Regions from separate parts of the Polaromonas sp. P4_H1 genome, predicted to be linked through region 2. Evidence: predicted binding sites of a transcription regulator. Region 2 holds the regulator's gene; each other region holds the start of a gene.

Region 1 (9,690 bases), on a different contig from region 2:
GTGCCATAGGCTTCGTGCTTCCAGACCGCCCACTTGGGCAAGTTTGGCGCGTGCGGGCTTTCGTAGCGCTGCGCGTGGCCGTCGTTGACCAGCTTGATCTGCAGATCCATGGCCGAACTCCACAGCACGTCGGCGCGATCGGGTGCATCGTCGCCCTGGCGCAGGAAGCGCTCGTACAGGGCCATGCTGCCGAGCTCGATGTAGTCTACCTGCAGGCCGGCGTGCCGGCGCTCGAAATCGGCGATCAGCGGCTCGATGGCGTGCCGGTCCGTCGCCGCAAGAACCCGCACACGCTGGGCGCCCGATGCCGCGCTGGCGCCGCCCCTGACGGCCGCAGCCGCGATGGAACTTGCCGCCAGGCCCAGCAAGCCGGCCCCGATCACCCTGCGGTTCAATGGCATCGTAAGTCTCCTGGGAGGTATTATCACCGTGCACGCTTGCACCGCCTGCGTGAGCCCCGGGGCACCCCCGGCCCTGTCGACGGTGATTCATCCAGCCCGCCATGCACATCCTGTTGATCGAGGACCACCTGCAACTGGTGCAGACGCTGCAGCAATCGCTCGGGGTGCTGGGCATCGAGGTCGAATCCTGCGCCGACGGCGTGCTGGCCGATACGCTATTGCAGGAACGCAGCTTCGACGTCGTGGTGCTCGACCTGGCGTTGCCGCGCATGGGTGGTTTCGAAATCCTGTGCCGCCTGCGCAAGCGCGGCGACAAGGTGCCAGTGCTGGTACTCACTGCCAACGGCGACACCCACGACCGGGTTCAGGGCCTGAACGCCGGTGCCGACGACTACCTGCCCAAGCCGTTCGACCTTTCCGAACTGGAAGCGCGCCTGCGCGCCCTGCACCGGCGCTCGATCGGCTCGGTCGACGCGGTGCTACGCGTGGCGGCGCTGGAATTCAACACGGTATCGCGCCGCTTCGCGCTCGGCACGCGGCACCTGGACTTGCCGCCACGCGAGCACGACCTGCTGGAAGCCCTGATCGTCCACGCGGGCCGGCCGGTCAACAAGCTGCTGCTGACCCAGCGCCTGTGCACCAGCGACGCCGTCCTCAGCAACGACGCGCTGGAGCTCTATGTGCACCGTGTGCGCCGCCGGATCGACGGCAGCGGCGCGGCCATTCACACGTTGCGCGGACTCGGTTACGTGCTCGAGGTTGCCGATGACGCGCCTGCGTAGCCTGCTGCTGCGCTGGCTGTTGATCCCGACGCTGGGGCTGTGGATGCTGGCGTCAACGATTGGCTACCTGCGCAGCCTGGCGCAGGCTCACGAAGCCTATGACCGCACGCTGCTCGGTTCGGCGCTCGTGATCGGTGAGCGCCTGAGTGTGGAAAACGGCCAGGTTGTGGCCGACCTGCCCTACGCTGCGCTGGAAATGCTGCGTACCGACGCGCAGGACCGTATCTTCTACCGCGTCGCCGGCCTTGCCGATGGCCACCACATCACCGGCTACAAAGACCTGCCGCCGCCGGCCACGCAGCCAGACACCGAGCCGCTGTTCTATGACGCAGTTTATAAGGGGCAGAACATCCGCGTGGTGGCGCTGACCTGGTTGGTGGTGGACGATATGGCGCCCCGATCCCTGATCGTGCAGGTGGCCGAAACGATGGACGCCCGGCGCCAGCTTACGCGCCGCATCGTCTCCGATGCGGCGGCAATGCAGTTGCTGCTGATCACAGCGGCGGCCGCGCTCATCGCCTTCGGCGTGCAGCGCGGCCTGGCCCCCTTGAAACGGCTACGCGACGAGGTACGCGCGCGCGGCGCGAACGACCTGACGCCAATCGACACGCGCAGCGTCCCGCGCGAAGTAGCGCCCCTGATCCATGCGATCAACGCGCATACCGAACGGCAGCGGCAGCTCAGTGATGCCCAGGTGCGATTCATCGCCAACGCATCACACCAGTTGAAGACGCCACTGACCGTGCTGCGCGCCCAGGTCGATCACGCCTTGCAACAGACCGACCTTGACCACATGCGCACCGTGGTCAGCGGCATTCACCTGTCCACGCAATCGACCCAGAGACTTGTGAACCAGCTACTGAGCCTGGCACGGAGTGAACCCGGTCGCACACTCGACATCGAAGAAATAGATCTTGCCGAACTGGCACGCAATCAGACCTTCGAGATGCTGGTTTTGGCGCGGGCGAAATCAATCGACCTTGGTTTCGAAGGCGACATGCTTGTGCTGGTGCGCGGCGAACCTGTGTTGCTGCGCGAACTCGTCGCAAATCTGGTGCACAACGCCATCAGTTACACGCCGCCCGGCGGCCACGTCACCGTTCGGGTGGATAGGCACAATGGGCGGCCCCGCTTGTGCGTAATCGACAACGGCCCGGGCATTCCCATCGACGAGCGCCTCAAGGTCTTCGAGCGCTTCTACCGCAGCGCCGGCAGCGGCGAGCAAGGCACCGGCCTCGGGCTGGCGATCGCGAAGGAGATCTGCGATCGCCATCGGATCGAAATATCGCTTGGCGAAGGCCCCGAGGGCAAAGGCCTGCACATTCAGTTGCTCTGGCCCGTTGAGGCTGATTCCGGGTAGGCGCCAACACGGCGCCCGCGCCGCCATCTGCATTTAGTTCCTAGTCGTCTTCTGATTGAGAAACGACGCGGCGAATCACGTCACCGCCAAAACCGCGCGCCGCCAAAAAGCGCATCTGCTTCGCACGCCCAGCCGCATCGGGCGACTGGCCTTCAAACTTTTTGCGCCAGACCTCGCGGGCGCGCTCCAGTTCGGTCGCCTTGAGGCTGTCCATCGCCCCGGCCACCACCTCCGCGCCCAGCCCCTTGTTCAGCAGCTCATGGCGTATGCGCGCCGCGCCGTAGCGGCCCGCGCGCCGGTTGATCACCGACTCGACCACCCGCGCTTCGCTGATGAAGTCTTTGGCCTGCAAGTCATCGAGCACCTGCGCCAGCTGGCCGGGCGTTTCTTCGTGGGGTGCGAGCTTGCGTTCCAGCTCGGCCCGCGAATGCTCGCGGGCCGCCAGCAAGCGTAGGGCACGGCCCTTGAGCGAGAGCTTGAAGCCCGCCGGGGCTGCTGGCTTGTCGGAGGTCATGGCTCGGTCGGCAGGCGTGGGGCACGGGTACAAGGCTTGTGGCGGCACGCAGTTGCTATTATTTTCATAGCCCTCCACATCCGTCACCTTAAGGTCCACGCCTGACTTGCCCTGTAAAAAGCCGGATCAGGCGGCGGCTTTGGCGGGTTTTTCGGCCTTGGCGGCCTTGTCCGGCTTGTCGCCCGTCTCGGCGGCAGCCACGGCGATCAGCGGCACGCCCAGCGACTCGCGCACCTTGTTTTCGATTTCGATCGCGAGGTCCGGGTTCTCCTTGAGGAATTCCCGCGAGTTGTCGCGGCCCTGGCCGATTTTTTCGCCGTTGAAGGCATACCAGGCGCCGGCTTTCTCGACGATGTGGCCGGCCACACCCAGGTCCAGCACCTCGCCCAGGCGGCTGATGCCCTCGCCATACAGGATGTCGAACTCCGCCGTCTTGAAGGGCGACGCCACCTTGTTCTTGACCACCTTGACGCGGGTTTCGTTGCCGATCACCTCTTCGCCTTTCTTGATGGAGCCTATGCGGCGGATGTCCAGACGCACCGACGCGTAGAACTTCAGCGCATTGCCGCCAGTCGTGGTTTCAGGCGAGCCGAACATCACACCGATCTTCATGCGGATCTGGTTGATGAAGATCACCATGCAGTTGGCCTTCTTGATGGTGGCGGTCAGCTTGCGCAGCGCCTGGCTCATCAGGCGGGCCTGCAGGCCGGGCAGCGAGTCGCCCATTTCGCCTTCGAGTTCGGCCTTGGGCGTGAGCGCCGCCACCGAGTCGACCACGATCAGGTCCACCGCGCCTGAGCGGGTCAGCGAATCAACGATTTCCAGGGCCTGCTCGCCAGTGTCGGGCTGGCTGATCAGCAGTTCCTGCAGGTTGACGCCCAGCTTTTGCGCGTACTGGATGTCCAGCGCGTGCTCGGCGTCGACGAAGGCGCAGGTGCCGCCCAGTTTTTGCATTTCGGCAATCACCTGCAAGGTCAGCGTGGTTTTGCCCGACGACTCCGGGCCGTAGATTTCAACCACCCGGCCGCGCGGCAGGCCGCCGACGCCCAGCGCAATGTCCAGGCCCAGCGAGCCGGTGGAAACGACCTGGATGTCCTCGATCACCTCGCCAGCGCCCAGCTTCATGATGGTGCCTTTGCCGAACTGCTTTTCGATCTGGGCCAGTGCGGCCTGCAGGGCCTTGGCTTTTTCGGTGTTCAGGGCGGCGGTTTGTGCAGGGTTTTGGGCGGGATTCAGTTTGCTGGTCAGTTCCATAAAAAACTCCTTGAAAATCAATAACTTAAAAGAATTCAAACTCTTTGCAGGGTCCCCAGTCGTTTCTGCTTTTAATTACAGCGCTGGATGCATGACCAGTACTTTATGGGCGCTATAAAAATAAGTAAACCATATTTTTAGTCAGTTTTCCTGATCAATTGCACTACCTTGGGCTACCATACCCGGATGCCCAACATGGATGCCCAGACGATGACCAGCCCACCCGGTGTCGTCGAACCCGGCTGGCGCCTCACCCACTTGGGGCGCCTGCTCGGCCACGCCCTGCGCCGCTTTGACGAACGCGTGCTGTCACTGATGGCCAGCAATGCGGACGTGCCGCTGGCACTGTCCAATCTGGCGGCGCGCAACCAGGTGGGCGCCGCCCATATCCACATCACGCGGCACCTGGCGGTGGGCGGCTCGCGCCTGACGGACCTGGCGATGAGCGCCGGCATGAGCAAACAGGCCATGGGCGATCTGGTCGACCAGTGCCAGGCCTGGGGGCTGGTCACGCGCCAGCCCGATCCCCATGACAAACGCGCACGCCGCGTGGTGTTCACCGAATCGGGCCTGCTCTGGCTGGACGCCTTCCGGCGCGCGGTGCGCCAGACCGAAGAGGAGTTCCGGCAGGCGGTGGGGGCCGATGTGGCGACGGTGGTAGCGCTGGGGCTGGAGGCGTATGCGGGGGCGTGAATGGTAAGCAGCGATGGCCCTTCCCCGCCTGGGCCAGCAGGGGCCGCGGAACCGGCTCAGCGGGGCCGCAGGCGCAGCGCCCCCTCGGGGGGCAGCGCATTACACGCAGTGAAAAGCGTGGGGGCTCTATTTCGTAAGCAAACCCGTGACTGCAAAAGCCTAGAATTTGATGAAGAACCAAAACCACCGTCCGCAGGCCCTGCCGCGGGCTGATATCTGGAGACAGCCATGCGTATTCTGATTGCCGAAGACGACCAGGTTCTGGCCGATGGCCTGCTGCGCACCCTGCGCGCGTCGGGTGCAGCGGCGGACCATGTAGCGAGCGGCACCGAGGCCGATGCCGCATTGCTCACCAACACGGAATTTGACTTGCTGATTCTCGACCTGGGCCTGCCGCGCATGCATGGGCTGGAGGTGCTGAAGAGGCTGCGTGCGCGCGGCTCGGCGCTGCCGGTGCTGATACTCACCGCCGCCGACAGCGTGGAAGAACGCGTCAAGGGCCTGGACTACGGCGCGGACGACTACATGGCCAAGCCCTTTTCACTGCAGGAACTCGAAGCGCGCGTGCGCGCCCTGACCCGCCGCGGCATGGGCGGCGCCAGCAGCACCATCAAGCACGGCCCGCTGGTCTATGACCAGGCCGGGCGGGTCGCCACCATTGACGGCCAGATGGTGGAGCTGTCGGCCCGCGAACTGGGCTTGCTGGAAGTGCTGCTGCAGCGCACCGGCCGCCTGGTGAGCAAGGACCAGCTGGTCGAGCGCCTGTGCGAGTGGGGCGAGGAAGTCAGCAACAACGCCATCGAGGTCTATATCCACCGCCTGCGCAAGAAGATTGAAAAAGGGCCGATACGCATTGCGACGGTGCGCGGCCTGGGCTACTGCCTGGAAAAAATCCCCTGATGGAGCCCCCACGTTCGCTCACTTCGTGTAGCTCTCTGCCCCCCGGGGGGGCCGCTGCGCCTGCGGCCCGGCAAAGCCGGTTCCGCGGCCCCTGTTGGCTTGAAGAGGAAGCCCGGCGGACGAACGTTCCCAGGCTTTTTGATCTGTGGCTTTAAGACTCTTCCAGCGTGAGCGCCGAAGTCTTTTCGGCGAGATCCTCGACTGGATGCTCACGCCGCTGCTGCTGCTGTGGCCGATCAGCCTGGCGCTGACCTGGCTGGTGGCGCAAAACATTGCCGGCAAGCCTTTTGACCGCGCGCTGGAATACAACGTGCAGGCGCTGGCCAAGCTGGTGGTGGTCAGGAACAACCAGGTGCAGTTCAACCTGACCGCACCGGCGCGCGAAATTTTGCGTGCCGACGACACCGACCTGGTTTACTACCAGGTGGTGGGCACGCACGGCGAATACCTCAGCGGCGAGCACGACCTGCCCCTGCCGCCCGACGAGGACAAGCCCACCAACGGCGAGGTGCGGCTGCGCGAGGATGTCATCCAGGGCGAAGAGGTTCGCGTGGCCTACACCTGGATCAAGGTGGACGTGAAAACCGCCGCACACGAAGCAGCGGGCGGGGGAGCCAGTCCGTCCACCGCGCCGCCCCAGGGACGGGCGGCCTCTCCAGCGGGCGGCGCCGCCCGCGAGGCGGCAAACGCCGCAAACCAGCAAACCGTGCTGGTACAGGTGGCCGAAACGCTGGAAAAACGCAAAACCCTGGCCACGGAAATCGTCAAGGGCACGATGGTGCCGCAGTTCGTGACCCTGCCGCTGGCCGTGCTGCTGGTGTGGCTGGCGCTGGTGCGCGGCATCAAGCCGCTGGCACAGCTTGAAAAACGCATTCGCGCGCGCAAGTCCGACGACATGAGCCCGCTCGATGAAACCTTCGTGCCTGAAGAAGTCGCGCCACTGGTGTCATCCATCAACGATTTGCTGAGCCGGCTCAAAGTGTCGCTCACCACGCAAAAACGCTTTCTGGCCGACGCAGCGCACCAGCTCAAGACGCCGCTGGCAGGCCTGCGCATGCAGGCTGACCTGGCGCAGCGTGAAACCGACACCGACGAGCTCAAAAAATCGCTCAAGCACATCGGCCGCGCCAGCATACGCGCGACCCACACCGTCAACCAGCTGCTGGCGCTGGCGCGCGCCGAAACCACCGGCCGCAGCCTGGCCAAGCAGCACGTGGACCTGGTGCACATCGTCTCGGAAGTCATGGCCGACTCGGTGCCGCGCGCGCTCGACAAGCAGATCGACCTCGGCTACGACGGCCCGCCCGCCGGCGAGCCGTCCAGCCAGCTTGAAGGCAACCCGACGCTGCTCAAGGAGCTGGTGCGCAACCTGCTGGACAACGCCATCAACTACACGCCTGAGAAGGGCCAGGTCACGGTGCGGCTGCTGAACGACCGTTTCAGTGGCGTGCTGGTGCTGCTGGTGGAAGACTCGGGGCCCGGCATCCCGGAGTCGGAACGCGAACTGGTGTTCCAGCCCTTTTACCGCGCGCTCGGCACCAACGTCGACGGCTCCGGCCTCGGGCTGGCGATTGTGCTGGAGATCGCCAAGCAGCATGGCGCCACCATCACCATTGAAGACGCGGCCCTGGCGGGCCACCCGCAATCGCCGGGCACGCGCGTGGCCGTGCGCTTTGTCGGCATGGACTTGCCCGACGCCGGCTGATGGCGGCTGATGGTGGGTGAAGTCGGCTGAAGCCAGCGCGTCAGCGCTGAACGCTGCATCACGCCGCGACGGCTGCGAAGACGCATGGCGGCCGTCAGGCCAGCCGTACAGCCATCACGCCACCCACAATGACGCAGGTGCCAAGCAGCCGGCGCATCGTGAACGCCTCTTTCAACAGCCAGGTTCCCAGTAGCACGGCGAACAGCACCGAGGTTTCGCGCAAGGCCGCCACGGTGGCCACCGGCGCCCGGGTCATCGCCCACAGCGCAATGCCATACGAGCCCAGCGAGGCCAGCGCGCCACCGGTGGCCACCGGCCAGCGCTGCAGGGCATAGTGCCCCATGGCACGGCCGCGCCTGGCCAGCATCAGGAGGCCAAATGGCCAGCCGTCCAGCAGGAACAGCGTGGCAACATACTGCAGGGCATTGCCCGATGCGCGCACGCCCAGCGCATCGACCACCGTGTAAATGGCAATGATGACCGCGTTGGCAAGCGCAAACCCGACGGCCTTGCGCGCATGCAGCGCGTGCCGGCTCAAGCCCAGCACCAGCACGCCGCAGCAGATGCCGAGGATGCCGGCCCAGGCCAGCGGTGACAGGGTCTCACCCAGCGTGAAGGTGGCCGACAGGGCCACCAGCAAGGGGGCCACGCCGCGCATCAGCGGATAGGTCAGGCCCAGGTCGCCATGGTGGTAGGCCTGCGTAGTGGCGATGTAGTAGCCGATATGAATCACCACCGAGGCGGCGATGAAAGGCCAGGCTTCCGGGCGCGGCCACCCCGCCAGCGCGACCAGCGGCACGGCCAGCACGGAGCCGATCAGGTGGATCACCGCCATATCCAGCGCCTTGTCCGTGCTGGATTTGACCAAAGCGTTCCAGCCGGCGTGCAGCAGGGCGCCGAACAACACGGCACCCAGCACCGGCCAGGTCAGCGCCAGGATGTCAGAGGGCAACCGCAGGCCTTGACAGGGGCAGGGCACAGCGCTGCGCGCGCGCGAGGAAATGCGTCAACGGCGGGGTAATTCTGCTGGCGTCCTTCGCCAGGTCGTCCCAGAGGCGCAGCTTCACGGCCCCCTCGGCCCCCGGCTGTGCAATGAAGCGCGCCGCTTCTTCGGCCGAGAAAATCCCCCCTTGCAGCAGCAGGCTGCGCTTGGAGTCCGCCGAGAGGCTGGAATGGTAGCCGCGCCGGGCGGCGCACAGGTAGCGCTTGGCGTCCACATGCAGCTTGATCGCGTCCAGCACCTCGTCGGCAAACAGGCCACGCAAAAAGGGCAGGGCGCGGTACTGGTGCACGTCGTCCACACCGCGCAGCGAAGGCGTCTCGCCCAAGTCGTGCAGCAAATGCCCCAGGTCATGCAGCAGGGCGGCAGTCACCAGTTCGTCGCTGGCGCCTTCGGCCTCGCCGAGCGCCGCGGTCTGCAGCGCATGCTGCAGCTGCGTGACCGGTTCGCCGCTGTACTGCTCGCCGCCGCGCTCGGCGAAGAGGTGTTCAATGTCGTCAAAGCTCAGCATGAAAATTTCTCACTGGATGAAAAGTAAAGAAAAATGCAAAGGCCAGTGGCCGCCGCGGAACCGGCTTAGCCGGGCTGCAGGTGGCCGCCCTTGGGGGAGGCGCCGAAGGCGCTTCGGGGAGAGCATCATCCACTCCATGGGAGCGAATAAGTTTTGAGGTTGGTAAAACTCTTGATCGCTTCCTGCACGCCCTCCTTGTAGCCCAGGCCCGAGTCCTTGATGCCACCGAAAGGGGTGAGTTCGAGCCGGTAGCCCGGCACTTCGCGGACATTGACCGTGCCCACCTGCAGTTCGTTCACAAAGCGCGTGATGTAGTCCATGCGGTTGGTGCAGACCGCGCTCGACAGGCCGTAGGCCGTGCCGTTGGAGAGCTGTATCGCTTCGTCGATGTTTTTGAAGCGGATCACCGGCGACACCGGGCCGAAGGTTTCTTCGCGGGCCACCGTCATCTGCGGCAGGACATGGTCCAGCAGCGTGGGCGAATACAGCGCGCCGCGGCGCTGGTTGCCGGCCAGCAGCTTGGCGCCCTGCGCCACCGCCTCGTTGACGCGCGACTCGAACAGCATGGCG
Region 2 (9,690 bases):
CGCAGCATGGCCTCGTAGAGCTCCACATGGGCCGCCAGAATTTTTCTGAAATCGGCCTTGGCCACGCACAGGATCGTGGTGTCGCCGTGCGCATACGCGTCGTGCGTGCGGCGGTCGCCGTCGAAAATCGCCACGTCGCCAAACCAGATGCCTGGCTCGACATAGGTCAGGGTGATCTGCTTGCCCGAGAGGGAGGTGGAGCTTACGCGCACGGCTCCCTTCGCGCAGGCAATCCATTCTTCCGGCGGATCGCCGCGGGCGGCAATCAGTTCGCCGTCTTTGTAGCGTTTGACGTAAGCGCATCGCAGGATGTCGTGCCTCAGGGACGGGGACAGTGATGAAAACCATCGACCACTGTTGATGGCCGCTCTTTCATCTATCGTAAGAATAGGATCGTCCATGGCCTGTCTTTTAAGTGACTAACAAGACCACCATTGTCACCCCAGGCACGCCCCTTGCGCCACCCCGCTGTCACCTCGGCGTCGCGGGGGGAACTCGCTGTTCTAACCTGTCACGCAGGCACGCCCGATGCGGCCGGGACTCCCGTAATCCCGGTGTGGCGGGGCGAGCGCGCTGCAGATGAGCCTCATCTTTTGGGCTATCGCTTCCCATGCAAAGCAAGTTCTGCCACTGCGCTTTGCCATCCGTCTGGCCATGCATTACCGTCACCGGTTGGCGGAGCAAAACCGGCGGCTCCTCAGCGGTACTGCGGTGTGCGCTTTTCCAGGAATGCGGCGATGCCCTCGCCGCCATTGCTGTGGTGCAGGTTGCGCACGAAATGGTCGCGCTCGCAGGCCAGTTGCTGGCTCAGGGTGTTTGAGGACGCCTCATTGATGAGCTCCTTGATGCTGGCCAGCGCATTGGGCGCGCGCGCATTGAGTTGCCCGGCCATCCTGAGCGCTTCACTCAGGGCGTCGCCCGCGGATGCGACCTTGTTCACCAGGCCAAAGTCATGCAGGCGCTGGGCGCTGATGCGTTCGCCGCCCATGAGCAGCTCGCTGGCAAGGGCGCGCGGCAGAGAGCGCGCCAGGCTCCAGCTGCCGCCACCGTCGGGAGACAGCCCGACCGTGCTGTAGGACATCACAAAGACAGCGTTGCTTGCGGCGACGACAAAGTCGCAGGCCAGTGCCAGCGAAAAGCCGGCCCCGGCCGCCGCACCTTCGACCGCTGCAATCACGGGCTTGGGATAGGTGCGGATCGAGTCAATCCAGTTGTGCAGCCCTTCGATGCTCTGGGCCTGGACCTCGGGTGCCTCGCGCCGGTTGGCCTGCAGGCGCTGCAGGTTGCCGCCCGCGCAGAAGATCGCGCCCTCGCCGGTGATGACCACGCTGCGGATGTCAGGATTGTTTTCGGCGGCGTTGAGCGCCTCAATGCCCGCCGCGTAAATGTCGGGACCCAGGGCATTCCTGAACTCCGGGTTGCTGATCGTCAGGATAAGGGTCTGGCCCTCACTGGTACCTTTGATTGCGCCTGCCATGTCAGTTCTTTCGGGGTGTTGAGTTGGCCACGAAGGCCGCAATTCGCAGGTCTGCCACCAGTGGGGGCCGCGGAACTGGCTTTGCCAGGCCGCAGGCGCCGCCCCCTGGAGGGGGGAAGGTGCTACACGAAGTGAGCATCCGAAGGGGGTGATTCATTCCCATCCGACGGGGGTGTTTCACTCCTCATGCATCAGGCTCAGGCCAATGGCGCCGCGGCGGCGCAGCCACGGGGAAGGGCGGTAGCGCTGGTCGCCGTAGACGGTTTGCATGTTGAACAGCACCTCCAGCACGTTGGTGGGCCCGTAGCGGTCGCCCATGGCGAGCGGCCCGAGCGGGTAGCCCAGCCCCAGCGTCACGGCAGTTTCAAGATCTTTCGGGCTGCAGATGCCTTGCTGGCAGATGTCGCTGGCAATGTTGACGATGGTGGCCACGACGCGCTGCGTGACAAATCCGCCGCTGTCCCGTATCACGCTCACCGCCTTGCCGTCCCGGGCGAACAGGGCATGGGCGGCGTCGCGCATGTCGGTACGGGTGGCCGGGTTGGTGGCCAGGACCCGCCGCCGGGTCGCCGCGTCATCAATCAGCATGTCTATACCCACGGTACGCGCCGGGTCCAGCCGCTCCACCACGGCCACCGTGGTGATGTCAAACCCCAGGGGCGCCACCACCACCAGGGCCTGGGGCGACGCGGACTGGCCCGTTTCGATTTTGGCGCCGAGATTTTTCAGCAATTGCAGCAATTCCGAGCGCCGGGATGCTCTGGGCGAAACCCAGACCGGCGGCATTTCTGCGACCTGGGGCACAGGTGCTTCGGCCGGAAGCTGCATGACACCGTCGGCATAACGGTAAAAACCTTCGCCGGTCTTGCGGCCAAGCATGCCGCCCGCCAGCCGTTGCGCCGTGATGACGCTGGGGCGGTAGCGCGCTTCCTCGTAGTACTGGTGGTAAATGGACTCCATCACGGGATGCGACACATCCAGCGCGGTCAGGTCCATCAACTCGAAGGGGCCCAGCTTGAAGCCGGCCTGGTCCCGCAGGATGCGGTCTATGGTGGCGAAATCAGCCACGCCTTCGCTGACGATGCGCAGCGCTTCGGTGCCATAGCCCCGCCCCGCATGGTTGACGATGAAGCCGGGAGTGTCCTGGGCCTGCACCGGCGTGTGCCCCATCTGGCGGGCATGGCTGGCCAATGCGCTGCACACGGCTGCATCGGTTTTGAGGCCGGCGATGACCTCCACCACCTTCATCAGCGGAACGGGATTGAAAAAGTGGTAGCCGGCGAAGCGTTCCGGGTGTTTGAGCGCGGCCGCAATGGCGGTCACGGACAGCGACGAGGTGTTGGTCGCAAGCACGGTATGCGCCGACACGATGGTCTCGAGTTCGGCGAATAGGGCTTTCTTGACGTCCAGCCGCTCCACAATGGCTTCCACAATCAGTTCGCAGTCCGCCAGATCGGCCAGCGTGCCGGCCGTCAGAAGGCTGGCCTTGTGGCTGGCCGCAGCGGTGGTTTCCATCCGGCCTTTTTCCACCAGCTTGTCCCACTGCGCGCAGATGGCCTCCCGCGCCTTTTCCGCCGCGCCCGCCTGGTTGTCCATCAACTTGACGACGCTCCCGGCTTGCGTGGCAATCTGGGCAATGCCACGGCCCATGGCACCTGTGCCAACAATGCCAACGGTTTTGTAAATTGGTTTCATGGAAAAGGATTATTACGCAGGCGCAAACGACAGGACTGTGCCGCAATCCTGCTCGCGAGAAGATGCCCGGCTGCGACTGCCTCTGGCATGCGCCGGTGGCACAGCCGCAGGATATCTTGAGGGAGAAACCCGGGCAACAGAAAAAAAGCGGATTCCGGCTGAGGCTGGAGGCCATTGAATCCGGCCTCCCGTGCCAGCGTTGGCCCAGTGCTGGCAGTACCCGGCATCAGGGCAAATCAGCGGCGCACTTGCAGGGCACCGGGGTTGACGATGTTTGTCGGCGTTCCCTTGATGAAGTTCACGACATTGTCAAAGGCCGCCCCGAAATACATTTCATAACTGTCTTGCTCCACGTAGCCGATATGGGGTGTGCAGATACAGTTTTCCAGGCGCAGCAGTGCGTGGCCTTGCAAAATCGGTTCGGACTCAAAGACATCGACAGCCGCCAGTCCGGGGCGTCCGCGGTTGAGCGCGGCAATCAGGGCCTCAGGCTCGATCAACTCGGCCCGCGAGGTATTGACCAGCAAGGCAGTTGATTTCATGCGTGACAAATCTTCGAGGGTCACGATGCCGCGTGTTTCATCATGCAGACGCAGATGCAAACTGAGCACGTCGCTTTGCTCAAAAAATTCGGCTTTGCTGTCGGCAATTTCAAAACCGTCAGCCTGCGCCCGTTCGCGCGATGCTTCCCGCCCCCAGACGATCACTCGCATGCCAAACGCCCGGCCATAGCCGGCGATGATTTGTCCGATCTTGCCGTAGCTCCACACCCCCAGTGTCTTGCCCTTGAGAACTGAGCCAATGCCAAAATTGGGCGGCATGGAGGCGGCCTTGAGGCCGGCTTGCTGCCAGGCGCCGTGCTTCAGGTGTGATACGTAGTGGGGAATGCGGCGCATCGCAGCCATCACCAGTGCCCAGGTCAACTCGGCAGGTGCGGTCGGTGACCCAATGCCTTCCGCCACCGCAATGCCGCGCTCGGTGCAGGCTGCAATATCAATATGGCTGCCAACGCGGCCGGTCTGGGCAATCAGCTTGAGTTTGGGCAGTTTTTCAATTACCTGCCTGTTCAGCTGCGTCCGTTCGCGAATCAGCACGATTACATCGGCATCCTTGAGTCGGACGGACAGCTGGCCTATGCCTTTGACCGTGTTGGTGTAGACCTTGGCAGGGTATGCATCCAGTTTGGCCGCGCAGTTCAGTTTTCGCACGGCATCCTGATAGTCATCGAGGATCACAATATTCATGCCGATATTGTGCCTGCAAGATTTTTCTTCCCTCCGAACCGTGGCGCCTGAAAGCCGTCAACTTGTATCGGAAGGAAACCTGTTCCCCATGCCCCTGCAGTTCAGGGGCCGATGAGTGCGCGGCGCCACGGTGCCACGGTGCCGTGGGCTAACGGCCGTGGCAGGCTCAAAGTGTCAAAGGCGCACCGGCTTTACTGGACTGCGGTCTCACGTTGAGCCATGCGCTCGAGTTCTGCACAGACGTCAGACATGCGACCGGATATGACCATGCGGCCAGCGCAAGCGGGGCCGACGGCCGCGTCAAACTCGCGCACCACCTTCAAGCGGCTGGTGGCGGAGGTTTTTGCTGCCGCGGCATGTGCGGCGGCCGCGCACCGCCGGGAGGGAGTGCTGCCAGGCTTGAAGGGCACGGCCAGCTGATGGGGTGTGCGCCGGGTGCGGGCCGGGGCGGAAAACGGGTCTGAAGCGGACTGCGCAGGCACAAACCACGCCGCCAGGGCCTGCATGGGGGCAAGCAAAACCGAGAATACGGGTGAATTTGAAAAACTGACGATTCCCATGATGAACTCCTGAATTAGAGAGGCTTGCGCCCCAATGTTTACAGGCAGGATTTCGGGCTGGCTAAATCGCCAGTGGGGCCGCAACGCCAGGGTGTTGGCCAATCAATGACCAAACGCCCGCCACCTGTCGTGCGACCAGAAAGGGTTGTCTAGATGAGCATGGTGTTGCGGATCAAACCAACCGCGAGGCCCTCGAGCTCGAAGGGTTCGCCGGGCTCGACCACAATGGTTTTGAAATCCGGGTTCTCAGGCAACAATTCAATCAGATGCTTGGTGCGCCGAAAACGCTTGACCGTCACTTCGTCGCCGATACGGGCCACGACAATTTGGCCGTTCCTGGCTTCCTTGGCCTGTTTGACGGCCAGCAGATCGCCGTCCATGATGCCGGCATCCCGCATGCTCATGCCGCGCACCTTGAGCAGGTAATCAGGTTGTCGCTGAAACAGGCTGCTTTCAAAATAATAGGTCTGCTCGATGTGTTCCTGCGCGAGAATCGGGCTGCCAGCAGCAACCCGCCCCACCAGAGGCAGGGCGAGTTGGGCCAGGCTTTGCAACGGCAGGGAAAACTGTTTGACTCTGGACTCATGGATGGAGCGCAAGGTGTCGCTGCGCAGGCGTATGCCGCGCGAAGTGCCGCTGACCAGTTCAATCACGCCTTTGCGGGCCAGGGCTTGCAGGTGCTCTTCAGCGGCGTTGGCGGATTTGAAGCCCAATTCGTTGGCGATTTCGGCGCGGGTTGGCGGAGCGCCGGTGCGGGCGATGGCACTCTGGATCAATTCCAGGATTTGCTGCTGCCGAGCTGTGAGCTTGGGACCTTCGGAGGATAAATGCGGAAATTCGTTCAGGATGCTCATGACCGGGACTCCTTGATTCGTCAGCCTGGATTGGGTTGGATGCACCGGCCCGCTGAGGGATGACCGCGTACCTTGCCTTGTATTTACCTGTTTTAATATCCAGTACCTGTATTTTCATCCAGTTTTTCAAAGAACGCAAGTCCCCTTCTTATCCTTCTTATGAATCGTCAAACCATTGTGATTTTGGGTACCGGCGGCACGATTGCCGGCCGGGCCGCGACCGCCTCGGACAACATCGGCTACACCGCCGCAGAGGTTGGTATTGATCGGCTGGTGGCGGCGATTCCCGGGCTGGCCGAAGCCGGCCCTGTGGTCACCGAGCAGGTTGCGCAGCTCGATAGCAAGGACATGAGCTTTGCCGTGTGGGCGAAGCTGGCCGGGCGCGTCAACCACTTTCTGGCGCAGCCTGATGTCGAGGGGATCGTCATTGTCCACGGCACCGACACGCTGGAAGAAACCGCGTATTTTTTACAGGCGGTGTGCAGCCCCGCCAAGCCGGTGGTGCTGACTTGCGCCATGCGTCCGGCCACGGCCCTGGTACCGGACGGCCCGCAGAACATGCTGGATGCCGTGGCCGTGGCCCGCCACGCCGGCGCCAGGGGCGTGGTGGCCGTATGCGCTGGCACCATCCATACAGCGCGGGACGTGCAGAAGGTGCATCCCTACCGGCTGGACGCCTTCAGTTCGGGCGATGCGGGCCCGCTGGGCTATGTCGAAGAAGGGCGCCTGAGGTTATTGAGGAGTTGGCCTGAAGCTGACGAAAACCGGGCGCCGGACACCCTGAAAATAATAGCGGCCCTGGGCAGCGGGGCTGACTGGCCGCATGTTGAGATCGTCATGAGCCATGCCGGTGCCAGTGGCGCAGTGGTGGAAGCCCTGATGTCGCGGGGAGTGCGGGGCCTGGTTGTCGCCACAACGGGCAACGGCACCATCCATCATGCGCTGGAAGCTGCTTTGCTCCAGGCACAGGCCAGCGGCATCACGGTGGTTCGCGCCACGCGCTGCCCCGACGGCCAGGTGCTGCCCAAGCCGGGGGATCTCATTCCCGATTCAAAGGGGCTCAGCCCGGTGAAGGCGCGGGTGGACCTGATGCTCCGCCTGCTGAGCTGAGGCCCGGTGCATGCCGTTCAGGAGAACGGCCCGATGAGGCTTTGGGCCGCCTCAGCTCGACAGGGCCTTGAAGGCTCTTTCCGTGATTTCATCGACCCCGCCCATGCCGCTGATGGCGCGGTATTTGGGGGCGGCGTGGGGCGAAGTTTTCGCCCAGCTTGAGTAGTACTCCACCAGTGGACGGGTTTGCGCGCTGTAAACCTCCAGCCGCTTGCGCACGGTCTCTTCCTTGTCGTCTTCGCGCTGGATCAGCGGCTCACCGGTGACATCATCCTTGCCTTCGACTTTGGGCGGGTTGTATTTCACGTGGTAGGTGCGGCCCGAGGCCGTGTGCGAGCGGCGCCCGCTCATGCGCTCGATGATGGCTTCAAAAGGCACATCGATTTCAAGCACATAGTCAATCTTCACGCCGGCAGCTTTCATGGCGTCGGCTTGTGGAATGGTGCGGGGAAAACCGTCAAACAGGAAGCCATTGGCGCAGTCGGGCTGGGCAATGCGTTCCTTCACCAGGTTGATGATCAGGTCATCGCTCACGAGCGCGCCGGCGTCCATGACTTTTTTGGCTTCTATGCCTAGCGGGGTTCCTGCCTTGACGGCTGCACGCAGCATGTCACCGGTGGAAATCTGGGGGATGCCGTACTTTTGGCAGATGAAGGTCGCTTGCGTCCCCTTGCCCGCGCCAGGCGCGCCCAACAAAATCAGTCTCATGGATGTCCTCGGATTTTTATGAATTCAGGAAGTCAACCCGGGAGTTCGGCGCGCCGGTATCTCCATGGGCTGCTTGACAGGTGTTGAGGGCTGCCAGCACGTCATGCAAACCTCACCCCTGCTTTTTGTACAAGGATAGCATGTACACCCCTGACGGCAGCTTACACAGACGCCGGGGTGAGCTGGCTGGCCGCTATGAAAAGAGCTCGCGTGCCCTGGCCAGATCTTCCGGCGTATCCACACCCAGGCCCGGTGCCTTATCGGTAATGTGCACGGCAATCCGGTACCCATGCCAGAGGGCGCGCAATTGTTCCAGTGACTCCAGTTGCTCCAGCGGCGCCTGGGGCAGGGTAGGGAACTGCCGCAGAAAGCCCACGCGGTAGCCATAGATGCCGACGTGGCGCAGCGGTTTGGGCAGCTTGCTGCCCTTTTCGCCATCTTCCCACCAGGCGGTGCCGGCGAAGTCGCGTGCCGCAGGAATCGGCGAGCGGCTGAAGTACAGCGCGGTCTGGCGCGCATCCAGCACCACCTTGACGATATTGGGATTGAGCAGGTCAGCCATCTGGTCAATCGAATGCGCTGCCGTGCTCATGGCGCAGTCAGGCCGTTCATTGAGCAGGTGTGCCACGGCGTCGATGAGGGCCGGGTCGATCAGGGGCTCGTCACCCTGCACGTTCACGACGATGTCATCGTCAGCCAGGCCGAGCGCGGTGCAGGCTTCCGCCAGCCGGTCGCTGCCGCTGGGGTGGTCGGCACGCGTCAGGACCGCGGCAATGCCGAACGCCTTGCATTTTTCGATGATGTCGGCGCTGTCGGTGGCGACCACCGTGCTGGCGGCGGTGCTTTGCATGGCACGCTGCGCCACCCGCACCACCATCGGTGTCCCGCCGATGTCGGCCAAGGGTTTGTTGGGCAGGCGCGTAGAGGCCAGGCGAGCTGGAATGAGGACGGTGAAACTCATGCTCATGCTCATGTGGGCAGGAAACCGGCAACCATCACAGTCCCAGCTCCTCGTCGGTCAGGGTTCGGGCTTCGTTTTCCAGCAGCACGGGCAGTCCGTCACGCACCGGGTAGGCCAGCCGCGCGCTGCGGGAGATGAGTTCCTGTTTTTCCCGGTCGTAGACCAGGGGACCCTTTGTCACGGGGCAGACCAGCAGTTCAAGCAGTTTGGTATCCATGGCTTGATGGTAATTGAGAAAGCAGGGGCGCCAACAGTGCATCAAGCGCCCCAAAAAAGCCCGGTTCGGGCGAAAACACCAGCGGAATGGCCAAAAGGTGCAATGGCGCCAGGCCCGGCTTGCCAAACAGTTTGACCGCATCCTTCTCGGTGCACAGGACTGTCTTGCCTGCACAAGCCGCGAGATCGTCGGCGCCAAAGTCGTGATGATCGGGCAATGACAGGGTTTGCTCCAGTACCAGGCCGCGTGCCCTGAGCATGGCAAAGAAGGCTTCGGGATTGGCAATGCCGGCCAGTGCCACAAGAGGCCGGCCCTGCAGCGCGGCCAGGGCGATCTGGCTGCCATCGGCAGCAATGGCATGGTCAGCCAGTTGCCGGCTGGAGGTGAATCCTTCAAAGGCCGGCTTCAGGCCGGTGTGCAGCACCAGGTCCAGGCCTTGCTGCTGGCGCTCTGGCCACGGTTCGCGCAGTGGGCCGGCCGGCAGCAGCCAGCCGTTGCCGACACCCCGGTCATCAAACACGGCAATTTCAATATCCCGCTGAAGGGCGTAGTGCTGCAAGCCGTCGTCGCACACCACGACGGCCGTGGAGGGGTATGCCGCCAGCAGCAGGCGCACGGCATCCGTCCTTTTTTTTGCCACAAAAACAGGAGCGTTTGTGGCACGTTTTATAAGGGCCGGTTCATCACCCGCCTGGGCCGCAGGTGTCCCGGCACCCACTTCCAGACTTTCATGGCCGGACCGTCCGTAGCCGCGTGACACCACGCCGACATGCAGGCCCTGCGCCTGCAAATGCCGCACCAGGGCCAGCACCAGCGGCGTTTTGCCCGCGCCACCGGCCACGACATTGCCGACCACGATCACCG
Region 3 (9,690 bases), on a different contig from region 2:
GCGGCCTGACACCGGCCCCCCGGATCCGCCGCCCGAGTTGCTATTAAATAGATAGCAACTTGCGCCCATCGCGTATTACTTACGCCCATCGATTATTGGCAATGGGCGTATGTTCTATTCAAGGCGAGCGATTCCGGTGGGTTTGAAGCCCAGGTCGGCGGCCTTGCCTTTGCGGGCACGTGCCGCACGGGCATTGTTCAGGCTGCGGATTTCGAGCGTTTCTTCACGCACTTTGCCGCCGCGCCCAATGCCTTCAATCTGCACGCTGCGGGTGTAAGCCGCGGCGCCGGCCAGCGTGTCCTTGGCGTCCAGGTCCAGCAGCATCAGCCCACGTCCACCGGCTGCCTGGAGTTTAAGGTCGGTGATTTCGAATGTGAGGATGCGGCCACCGGTGGAGGCGCAGGCGACATGCGTGGCCGGACTCAGCGGCACGGCGCCGGTGCTGCCCGATACATGCGAAGGCCTGCATACCGATTCGCCCTCGCCGCAGCTGATGAACGTCTTGCCGGCTTTGAGACGCGAACTCATGTTTTCCACAGTCGCGAGGAAACCATAACCACCGCTGCCGCTGAGCAGCAAAGTGGCACTGGCCGGACCCGCAAAGTAATGCACCAATTGCGTTCCCGACTCGAGGTCGATCAGGGTCGTCAGCGGCTGCCCGTCACCGCGTGCGCCCGGCAGGGACGCCACCGGGACAGAGTAAATACGGCCGCGTGAGCCAAAGGCCAGCAGGGTATCGACGGTACGGCATTCAAACGTCGCGTACAGGCCGTCGCCCGCCTTGAAGGCAAAGCTTGCCGCATCGTGGCCGTGGCCCGAGCGGGCGCGCACCCAGCCCTTGGCGCTCACCACCACCGTGACCGGCTCGTCCAGCACCTTGACTTCGAGTACGGCTTTTTTCTCGGCCTGGATCAGCGTGCGGCGCTGGTCGGCAAACTGTTTGGCGTCCGCTTCAATTTCCTTGACCAGCAGGCGGCGAAGCGCCGCCGGGCTGCCCAGGATTTCCTCGAGCTTGCCCTGCTCTTCCCGCAGGGTTTTGAGCTCCTGCTCGATCTTGATGGCTTCCAGCCGCGCCAGCTGGCGCAGGCGAATCTCGAGGATGTCTTCGGCCTGCCGGTCGCTCAGCTTGAAGCGCTCTATCAGCGCGGCCTTGGGCTCGTCCGACTGGCGGATGATGGCAATCACCTCATCGATGTTGAGCAGCACCAGCTGCCGCCCCTCGAGGATGTGGATGCGGTCGAGGACCTTATCGAGCCGGTGCTGCGAACGTCGTTGTACCGTGGCCTGGCGGAACTCGATCCACTCGCTCAGCATTTGCCGCAACGTTTTTTGCGTCGGCTTGCCATCGAGCCCCACCATGGTCAGGTTGATCGAGGCAGAACTCTCCAGGCTGGTGTGCGCCAGCAGCGTGTTGATGAGTTCGGACTGCTCGATCCTGCTGGTCTTGGGCTCGAACACCAGGCGCACCGCGGCGTCCTTGCTGGACTCGTCGCGCACCACGTCGAGCACCGACAGCACGGTCTGCTTGAGCTGCACCTGCTCCTGGCTCAGCGCTTTCTTGCCGGCCTTGATCTTGGGGTTAGTGAGCTCTTCGATCTCTTCGAGCACGCGCTGCGTGCTGACGCCAGGCGGCAACTCCTGCACCACGAGCTGCCACTGGCCGCGGGCCAGGTCCTCAATCTTCCAGCGGGCGCGCACCTTGAGCGAACCACGTCCGGTGCTGTAGGCCGCCGCAATTTCCGCGCCGCTCGAGATGATCTGCCCGCCGCCAGGGTAATCGGGACCGGCGATCAGCGTGTACAACTCGTCGTCGCTGAGCTTGGGTGTCTTGATCAGGGCCACGCAAGCGTCAGCCACCTCGCGCAGGTTGTGGCTGGGAATTTCGGTAGCCAGCCCCACGGCAATGCCGCTGGCGCCGTTAAGCAGCGTGAACGGCAAGCGCGCCGGCAACTGGCGTGGCTCTTCGAACGAGCCATCGTAATTCGGCACGAAATCGACCGTGCCTTCATCGAGTTCGTCAAGCAACAGCGTCGTGATGCGTGCCAACCGGGCCTCGGTATAGCGCATGGCCGCCGCGCCATCGCCGTCGCGCGAGCCGAAATTGCCCTGACCGTCGACCAGCGGGTAACGCTGGCTGAAGTCCTGGGCCATGCGCACCATCGCGTCGTAAGCCGCCTGGTCGCCGTGCGGGTGGTATTTGCCCAGCACGTCACCGACCACACGGGCGCTTTTGACCGGCTTGGCGCCGCTTGCACCATTGGCGCCGCCAAAGCCCAGGCCCATGCGCGCCATGCTGTACAAAATGCGGCGCTGAACCGGCTTCTGGCCATCGCACACGTCGGGCAGCGCCCTGCCCTTGACGACGCTCAGCGCGTATTCGAGGTAGGCGCGCTGCGCATAGGCGGCGAGCGAGTCCTGGTCAGCAGGTTCGGGGATCGGGGCTACTGCGTCCGGTGTAAAGAGATCCATCTTGAATTTGACTTGGCTGGTAAGGTGGAGTTACGCATGCCGGTACACACTGGTGCGACCGACACAGGGCTACAAAGAAATGCAGGGGGAGCCGGTTTTCAGGCCGCCGGGCTGGTGGTTGGCACATCCCGCGCAAACATTCCCGGGCTGAACACAAGGCGCATTGTGAGGTCAGTTCTGCTCGAGTTGAACCTCTGGCGTGGCAGTGGACACCACTGTGGGCGGCACCATGTTGCTGCGGCCGGTTGCGCCGCCCATCATTTCCATGCGAACCCGGCCGGGCGACGCCATCATGCTGGGCGGCTTAAGGTGGTTATAGAGCTGCATCACGGTCTTGACGTAGTTTTTGGTTTCAGGGTAATTGGGAATCTTGTTACCGGCTCGCTGCACCGCACCCTCGCCGGCGTTATAGGCGGCAACTGCCAGCTCCAGTTGGCCGGGGAACATGGCAATCAGGTCGCTCAGGTAGCTGGAACCCGCTCGAATGTTCGTCTTGGGGTCAGTCAGCTTTTTCTGGATCGGGGAATTTTTGTCAGCCCTGACGCCATAGCGTTCCGCCGTCGGCGGGATCAGCTGCATCAGCCCCACCGCGCCTTTGGGCGAGACAGCCTGGGTGTCAAAGCCAGATTCGGTGGCGATCAGGGCCTGCAGCAGTTCGTAGTCAATGCCATGCTTGACGGAAGCTTCGCGCAGCAGGTGCTTGACGGCCTTGTAGTTGGGAGACACATCAAAGTAGGCAAGCAGCTTGGGCGGCGCAGCGGCCACGCCGGTGGCCCGGTTGGCATCGTTGCCGACTGCCTTGCCGCTTTTGGCAACATTGTTGCCTGCGCTGAAGCTTTCAGCCCCGCGAAAGAAAAGCTCATAGCGCTCATCCAGCCGTATCGCCGAAAAGTGGGCAACGCCCCCGGCATCTACATAGCCCCAGATATCGGCACGGGCCGGAGTGACGTGCAAACCCGCAAGCAGCATGACCAGCATGGGCAACAGCAGCGCGCGCCAGCGGACAGGGCTACGCGGCGCCGGCGTCCCCGCCAACACGCGGGATGCCGATGCCAGGTGCAAAAGCGAAAACAACTTCAGGGGGAAATTCATCAAATATCGATCTCCACGGCATCGCCGTGCAACTCCATCAGTTCGCGTCGCGCCGCAGCCTCGCCTTTACCCATCAGCTTGGTGATCAGATTTTCAGTTTGCAGAAAATCAAAATTGCCCAACTGCACGGGTAGCAGGCGCCGGGTGTCCGGGTTGAGCGTGGTTTCCCACAACTGTTCCGCACTCATTTCGCCCAGCCCCTTGAAGCGGCTGATGCTCCAGGCGTTCTCACGCACGCCGTCCTTGCGCAACTTGTCCAATATGGCGGTCAATTCGCCTTCGTCCAGGGCATACACCTTGGACGCCGGCTTTTTACCTCGCGCAGGAGCATCCACCCGAAACAGCGGCGGACGCGCCACATACACATTACCAGCTTCAATCAGTTTGGGGAAGTGCCGGAAAAAGAGGGTCAGCAACAGCACCTGGATGTGCGAGCCGTCTACGTCGGCGTCGCTGAGGATGCAGACCTTGCCGTAGCGCAGGCCGCTCAGGTCCGGCGTGTCATGGGGGCCATGCGGATCGACGCCGATGGCCACGGCAATATCGTGGATTTCCGTATTGGCGAACAGCCTGTCACGCTCGACCTCCCAGGTATTGAGCACCTTGCCGCGCAGCGGCAAGATGGCCTGACTTTCCTTGTCGCGCCCCATCTTGGCACTACCGCCCGCCGAGTCGCCCTCGACCAGGAAGACCTCGTTGTGTGCCAGGTCCTTGCTTTCACAATCGGTCAGCTTGCCCGGCAGCACGGCCACGCCGGAGCCCTTGCGTTTTTCAACCTTCTGGCCGGCCTTCTGGCGGGTTTGCGCGGCCTTGATGGCGAGTTCGGCCAGTTTTCTCCCGTAGTCGACATGCTGGTTCAGCCACAGCTCCAGCGTGGGGCGCACAAAGCTCGACACCAGCCGCACCGCATCGCGCGAGTTCAGGCGTTCCTTGATCTGACCCTGAAACTGCGGGTCCAGCACCTTGGCGGAAAGCACATAACTGGCCCGGGCAAACACATCCTCAGGCAGCAACTTGACGCCCTTGGGCAGCAGCGAATGCAAATCGATAAAGCTCTTGACGGCAGTGAACAAGCCATCGCGCAGTCCGCTTTCGTGCGTACCGCCGGCACTGGTCGGGATCAGGTTGACGTAGCTTTCGCGCATGGGCTGACCGTCTTCGGTAAAGGCCACACACCACTGGGCGCCCTCACCCTCGGCAAAACTGTCGTGCGAGGCATCGGCAAAGCCCTCGCCCTCAAACATCGGAATCACCGGATCGGCAGTGAGGGTCTGCATCAGGTAGTCGCGCAGGCCGCCCTTGTAGGCCCAGGTCTGCGTTTCTTTGGTCTTCTCGTTGGTCAGCGTGACGGTCACACCAGGCATCAGCACGGCCTTGCTGCGCAGCAAATGCGTCAACTCGGTCATGGGCAGCGCGGCAGACTCGAAGTATTTGGCGTCCGGCCAGGCGCGCACGGAGGTACCGCATTTTCGGTCGCCTTCAACAGCCTTGCGCAACTGCAGTTTTTCAATGACATCGCCACCTGAAAACACCAGCCGGGCGACCATGCCTTCGCGGTAAGACATCACTTCAAGCCGTTTTGACAAGGCGTTGGTGACGCTCACCCCCACGCCGTGCAGGCCACCCGAGAAGCTGTAGGCGCCGCCCTTGCCCTTGTCGAACTTGCCACCGGCATGCAGGCGGGTGAACACCAGCTCGACCACCGGTGCTTTTTCTTCCGGGTGCAGGCCAAACGGGATGCCGCGCCCGTCGTCCTCCACGCTCACCGAGCCGTCGGTGTGCAGCGTGACCTTGATCTTTTTGCCATACCCGGCCAGCGCCTCGTCGGCCGAGTTGTCCAGAACCTCCTGAATGATGTGCAGCGGGTTGTCGGTGCGCGTATACATGCCCGGCCGCTGCTTGACGGGCTCCAGACCCTTGAGCACGCGGATCGAGCCTTCGGAATATTCGTTGCTTGCGGTAGATAGTTTGTCGGCCATGGCTGATGAGGAAATTGCGGCAATTGTAGACCGGGCCGCAAAAGTAACTGTACAAATATACAGCCATGCTAACCGAACCCGCCGGGCCGGACGGTTCCGCCACGCGGCGCACCGCCCGGCCGCCAGCACCTTGTGGACATTTTCGTTACAGTCTGCCCATGGCTTCCAACACCGCCCCTACTCCCGACGCGTCATCCTCTTCCTCTTCTTCCCAAACCCTGTCGATGCTTCAGGTGCTGGCCTGCGGCGCGGCGATTGTCACGCTGTCCATGGGTATACGCCATGGCTTCGGCCTCTGGCTTCAACCCATCACCCAGGCGCAGGGCTGGACGCGCGAGACCTTTGCTTTTGCCATTGCCGTGCAGAACCTGGCCTGGGGTGTTTTTGGCATCTTTGCCGGCATGGCGGCTGACCGCTTTGGCGCCTTCCGGGTGATTGTGGGTGGTGCGTTGCTGTACGCCCTGGGCCTCGTTGGCATGGCGCTGTCGCCCACGGGCCTGCTGTTCACGCTGACCGCCGGGGTGCTGATTGGCGCGGCGCAGGCAGGCACCACCTACGCGGTGATTTACGGCGTCATCGGGCGCAATATTTCCTCGGACAAGCGCTCCTGGGCCATGGGTGTGGCAGCGGCCGCAGGCTCGTTTGGCCAGTTTTTGATGGTGCCCGTCGAGGGTTTCCTGATCAGCAGCCTGGGCTGGAAAGAAGCCCTGCTGGCCCTGAGCATTGCAGTTTTGATGATCGTGCCCCTGGCGCTGGGGCTGCATGAGAGCGGGTTTGCGAGCGGCAAGCCGGCCAAACGCGAGCAAACCATCGGGCAGGCACTGCGGGAAGCCTTCAAGTACCCGAGCTTTCAATTGCTGATGGCCGGCTACTTCGTCTGCGGCTTCCAGGTGGTATTCATTGGCGTGCACATGCCCAGCTATCTGAAAGACAAGGGCCTGTCGCCCCAGGTGGCCAGTTATGCGCTGGCCCTGATCGGCCTCTTCAATGTGTTCGGCACCTACGTTGCCGGTTCGCTGGGCCAGAGAATTGCCAAACGAAAAATCCTGGCGACGATTTACCTGTCGCGAGCCATCGTCATCGCCGTGTTCCTGGCCGCCCCGTTGAGCCCCATGAGCGTTTATATCTTTGCCAGCGTGATGGGCTTGCTGTGGCTGTCGACCATTCCACCGACCAACGCCGTGGTGGCGCAAATTTTCGGCATCCAGCATATGTCCATGCTGGGCGGCTTTATTTTCTTCAGCCACCAGATCGGTTCCTTCCTGGGGGTCTGGCTGGGCGGCTACCTGTATGACCGCACCGGCAGCTACAACATTGTCTGGTACATCGCCATTGCGCTGGGTGTGTTTGCAGCACTGGTAAACCTGCCGGTGCGCGAAACCCCGATTTCGCGTGCCGGCCTGCCGCAGGGAGCGTAAGGTGGCCAAAAAGATCAGCTGGTGGGCGCTCGCGATCCTCGCATCGCTGGGCGTGTTTTCCCTTTACACGCGGCCTGATTTCCTCTTCACGCTGGCCAATCAGGTCTGGGCCTGTTTCTAGGATTGCCTCAGGCCGACTTCAGGCTTGCCCGCAGTTTTGTACAGGCCATTGAGACCTGAAGCCCAATCACGACGGGGACAAGCAGCCATGAAAACTATCGTAATTACCGGGGCGTCCGATGGCATAGGCGCGGAGATGGCGCGGCAACTCGCGCAAACGCACCGCACCGGCGTGGCATTGGTGCTGGCTGCGCGCAACGAAGCCTTGCTCGCGGAAGTCGCCGCGCAATGTGCGGCGCACGGCGCCCAAACGCTGGTGGTGAAAACCGATGTCTCGATCGAGGCCCAATGCCGGCAGCTGATCGCCGCCGCCGTCAGCCGCTTTGGCCGCATCGACGCGTTGATCAATAACGCTGGCCGGTCGGCGCAGGCGCTCTTTGAAGACGTCAAAGCCGAAGACCTGGCCTGGTACGAGCAACTGATGCGCATCAACTTCTGGGGCAGCGTCTGGTGCACCCATGCGGCCCTGCCTCATTTAAAGCAAAGCCACGGCGCCATCGTGGCCGTCTCCAGCCTCGCGGGGCTGATTGGCGTGCCGGGCCGGACCGCCTACAGCGCCACCAAATTTGCCATGACGGGTTTCTTCGAGGCCCTGCGCGCGGAATTGAAGGGTGCCGGCGTCAGCGTGACGACCGTCTATCCCGGCGTGGTCGCTACGCAGACCCGGTATCGCGGTTTCAATGCCGCGGGGGCCCCTGCCGGCTCCAGTGGCCTGAAGGAAGATCAGGCCATGAGCGTTGAAGAATGCGCAGGACTGATTCTGCAGGGCATGGCGCGACGGGACCGCGAGGTGGTGATGACAGCCAAAGGCAGGCTGGGCCGCTGGCTCAAACTGGTGGCGCCAGCCCGGGTCGAGTCGATGGCGCTGGCCGCCCTCAAGGATGAGGTCAAGCCTCATTAACTTTATTAACACCTCCGTTAATCCTATTAACCGCATTAACCCAATTAACCCAATAACCCCATGACCTCATTGCAAAAGCAAAGCACCCTGCACGGCACAGAGCCGGCTTCGGCCTGGGTACAGCGCTGGTCGCACCTGGTGGCAGACGGCGGTGTGGTGCTGGATGTGGCTTGCGGCCGCGGTCGCCACGCCTGCTGGTTTTATCAACAAAATCACCCCGTCGTCCTTGTAGACAGGTCACAGGAGGCTATTGAATCCATCGCAATTCCGGCGCAGGCCCGCGAAGCGGTGGTGGCAGATATTGAAAATGGCCCCTGGCCCTTTGCTGGCCGGCAATTTGACGCGGTGGTGGTCACCAACTACCTCTGGCGCCCGCTGATGCCCACCTTGCTTGGCGGCTTGGCGCCGGGCGGTGTCCTGATTTACGAAACTTTTACGCAAGGCAATGAAACGGTGGGAAAACCCTCCCGTCCCGATTTTCTGTTGCGTCCCGGTGAATTGCTGGAGATCTGCCGCGGCTTGCGGGTAGTGGCTTTCGAGGACGGCTTTGAGGAAGGCCCACAGGGACTGCAGCCACGCTTCGTCCAGCGCATTGCCGCGATCCGCGAACCCGAAAGCCATCCGGGTTTGCCCGGGGGCCTGCAACCCCAATCCCCAGTCCCCCCACGCTATAGACTGGTCTAGCCTCTGGGTAGAATGCGGGATTGGCTCTTCGGGTCGGCAATCTCCTTTTTATGATTGTTTCCAGACCACCCCCAGGGCCGCGAACCTACAGACCAAGACATGAAACCCATTACTGGCAGCATCGTTGCACTGGCAACGCCCTTGCATGATGACGGCAGCGTAGATTACCCCACCCTGCGCAAACTGGTGGACTGGCACATCGCCGAAGGGACCGACTGCATAGGCGTGGTCGGCACCACCGGCGAATCCCCGACCGTCAACGTCGAAGAGCACTGCGAAATCATCCGCGTCTCGGTGGAGCAGGCGAAAAAACGCGTGCCCATCATGGCCGGCTGCGGCGCCAATTCCACGGCCGAGGCGATCGAGCTCGCCAGGTTCGCCAAGCAGGTGGGCGCCGACTGCCAGCTGCAAGTCGTCCCCTATTACAACAAGCCCACCCAGGAAGGCCAGTACCGGCATTTCAAGGCGATCGCCGAGGCTGTCGGCGACCTGCCCACCGTGCTGTACAACGTGCCCGGCCGCACCGTAGCCGATATGGCGCATGCCACCGTGCTGCGCCTGGCCCAAGTGCCCGGCATTGTCGGCATCAAGGAGGCCACCGGCAACATCGAGCGCGCACAGTGGCTGATCAAGGAAGTCCCCCAAGGGTTTGCCGTGTACTCCGGTGATGATCCGACCGCCGTGGCGCTGATGCTTTGCGGCGGACAGGGCAACGTCAGCGTGACAGCCAACATCGCGCCACGCCTGATGCACGAGCTGTGCGTGGCTGCCGTGGCGGGAGACGCCAGACGGGCCATGGAGTTGCAGTTCAAACTGCTGCCCCTGCACAGAAACCTTTTTGTCGAAGCCAACCCGATTCCTGTCAAATGGGCCATGGCCCGGATGGGACTGTGCGGTGGAGCGCTACGACTACCCATGACGCCGCTTGACCCATCCAACGAAGCTGCCGTGGAAGGCGCCCTGCGCGCCAGCGGCCTGATCTGATTTTTAAGGGAACCCCAGTGAAGAACTTGCCAAAACGCCCTGC

What was found. The regulator LexA, encoded in region 2, represses DNA repair genes until DNA is damaged. The targets are predictions, from matches to a motif close to ACTGTATNNNNATACAGT.
Region 1: the regulator LexA is predicted to act here: its motif matches at 4,376-4,393, upstream of recA (recombinase RecA).
Region 3: the regulator LexA is predicted to act here: its motif matches at 5,587-5,604, upstream of AC1DS5_RS11815 (DNA topoisomerase IV subunit B).

Annotation. Positions count from the first base shown of each region.
Region 1 is NZ_JBFUKG010000001.1:325,563-335,252, forward strand. It holds gene AC1DS5_RS01435 (ABC transporter substrate-binding protein) at 1-401, opposite strand, end outside; gene AC1DS5_RS01440 (response regulator) at 503-1,183, shown strand; gene AC1DS5_RS01445 (sensor histidine kinase) at 1,167-2,543, shown strand; gene recX (recombination regulator RecX) at 2,584-3,057, opposite strand; gene recA (recombinase RecA) at 3,184-4,311, opposite strand; gene AC1DS5_RS01460 (MarR family winged helix-turn-helix transcriptional regulator) at 4,498-5,004, shown strand; gene AC1DS5_RS01465 (response regulator) at 5,233-5,904, shown strand; gene AC1DS5_RS01470 (sensor histidine kinase) at 6,110-7,609, shown strand; gene AC1DS5_RS01475 (EamA family transporter) at 7,704-8,561, opposite strand; gene AC1DS5_RS01480 (phosphonate degradation HD-domain oxygenase) at 8,551-9,120, opposite strand; gene phnY (phosphonoacetaldehyde dehydrogenase) at 9,246-9,690, opposite strand, start outside.
Region 2 is NZ_JBFUKG010000003.1:111,224-120,913, reverse strand. It holds gene AC1DS5_RS05995 (Crp/Fnr family transcriptional regulator) at 1-401, opposite strand, end outside; gene AC1DS5_RS05990 (oxepin-CoA hydrolase, alternative type) at 698-1,477, opposite strand; gene AC1DS5_RS05985 (3-hydroxyacyl-CoA dehydrogenase) at 1,655-3,172, opposite strand; gene AC1DS5_RS05980 (D-2-hydroxyacid dehydrogenase family protein) at 3,409-4,416, opposite strand; gene AC1DS5_RS05975 (hypothetical protein) at 4,608-4,976, opposite strand; gene lexA (transcriptional repressor LexA) at 5,126-5,830, opposite strand; gene AC1DS5_RS05965 (asparaginase) at 5,990-6,940, shown strand; gene adk (adenylate kinase) at 6,992-7,648, opposite strand; gene kdsB (3-deoxy-manno-octulosonate cytidylyltransferase) at 7,842-8,621, opposite strand; gene AC1DS5_RS05950 (Trm112 family protein) at 8,644-8,826, opposite strand; gene lpxK (tetraacyldisaccharide 4'-kinase) at 8,807-9,690, opposite strand, start outside.
Region 3 is NZ_JBFUKG010000008.1:23,821-33,510, forward strand. It holds gene AC1DS5_RS11800 (6,7-dimethyl-8-ribityllumazine synthase) at 1-9, shown strand, start outside; gene parC (DNA topoisomerase IV subunit A) at 115-2,469, opposite strand; gene AC1DS5_RS11810 (lytic transglycosylase domain-containing protein) at 2,641-3,447, opposite strand; gene AC1DS5_RS11815 (DNA topoisomerase IV subunit B) at 3,561-5,540, opposite strand; gene AC1DS5_RS11820 (MFS transporter) at 5,699-6,958, shown strand; gene AC1DS5_RS11825 (SDR family oxidoreductase) at 7,167-7,979, shown strand; gene AC1DS5_RS11830 (class I SAM-dependent methyltransferase) at 8,040-8,663, shown strand; gene dapA (4-hydroxy-tetrahydrodipicolinate synthase) at 8,763-9,647, shown strand.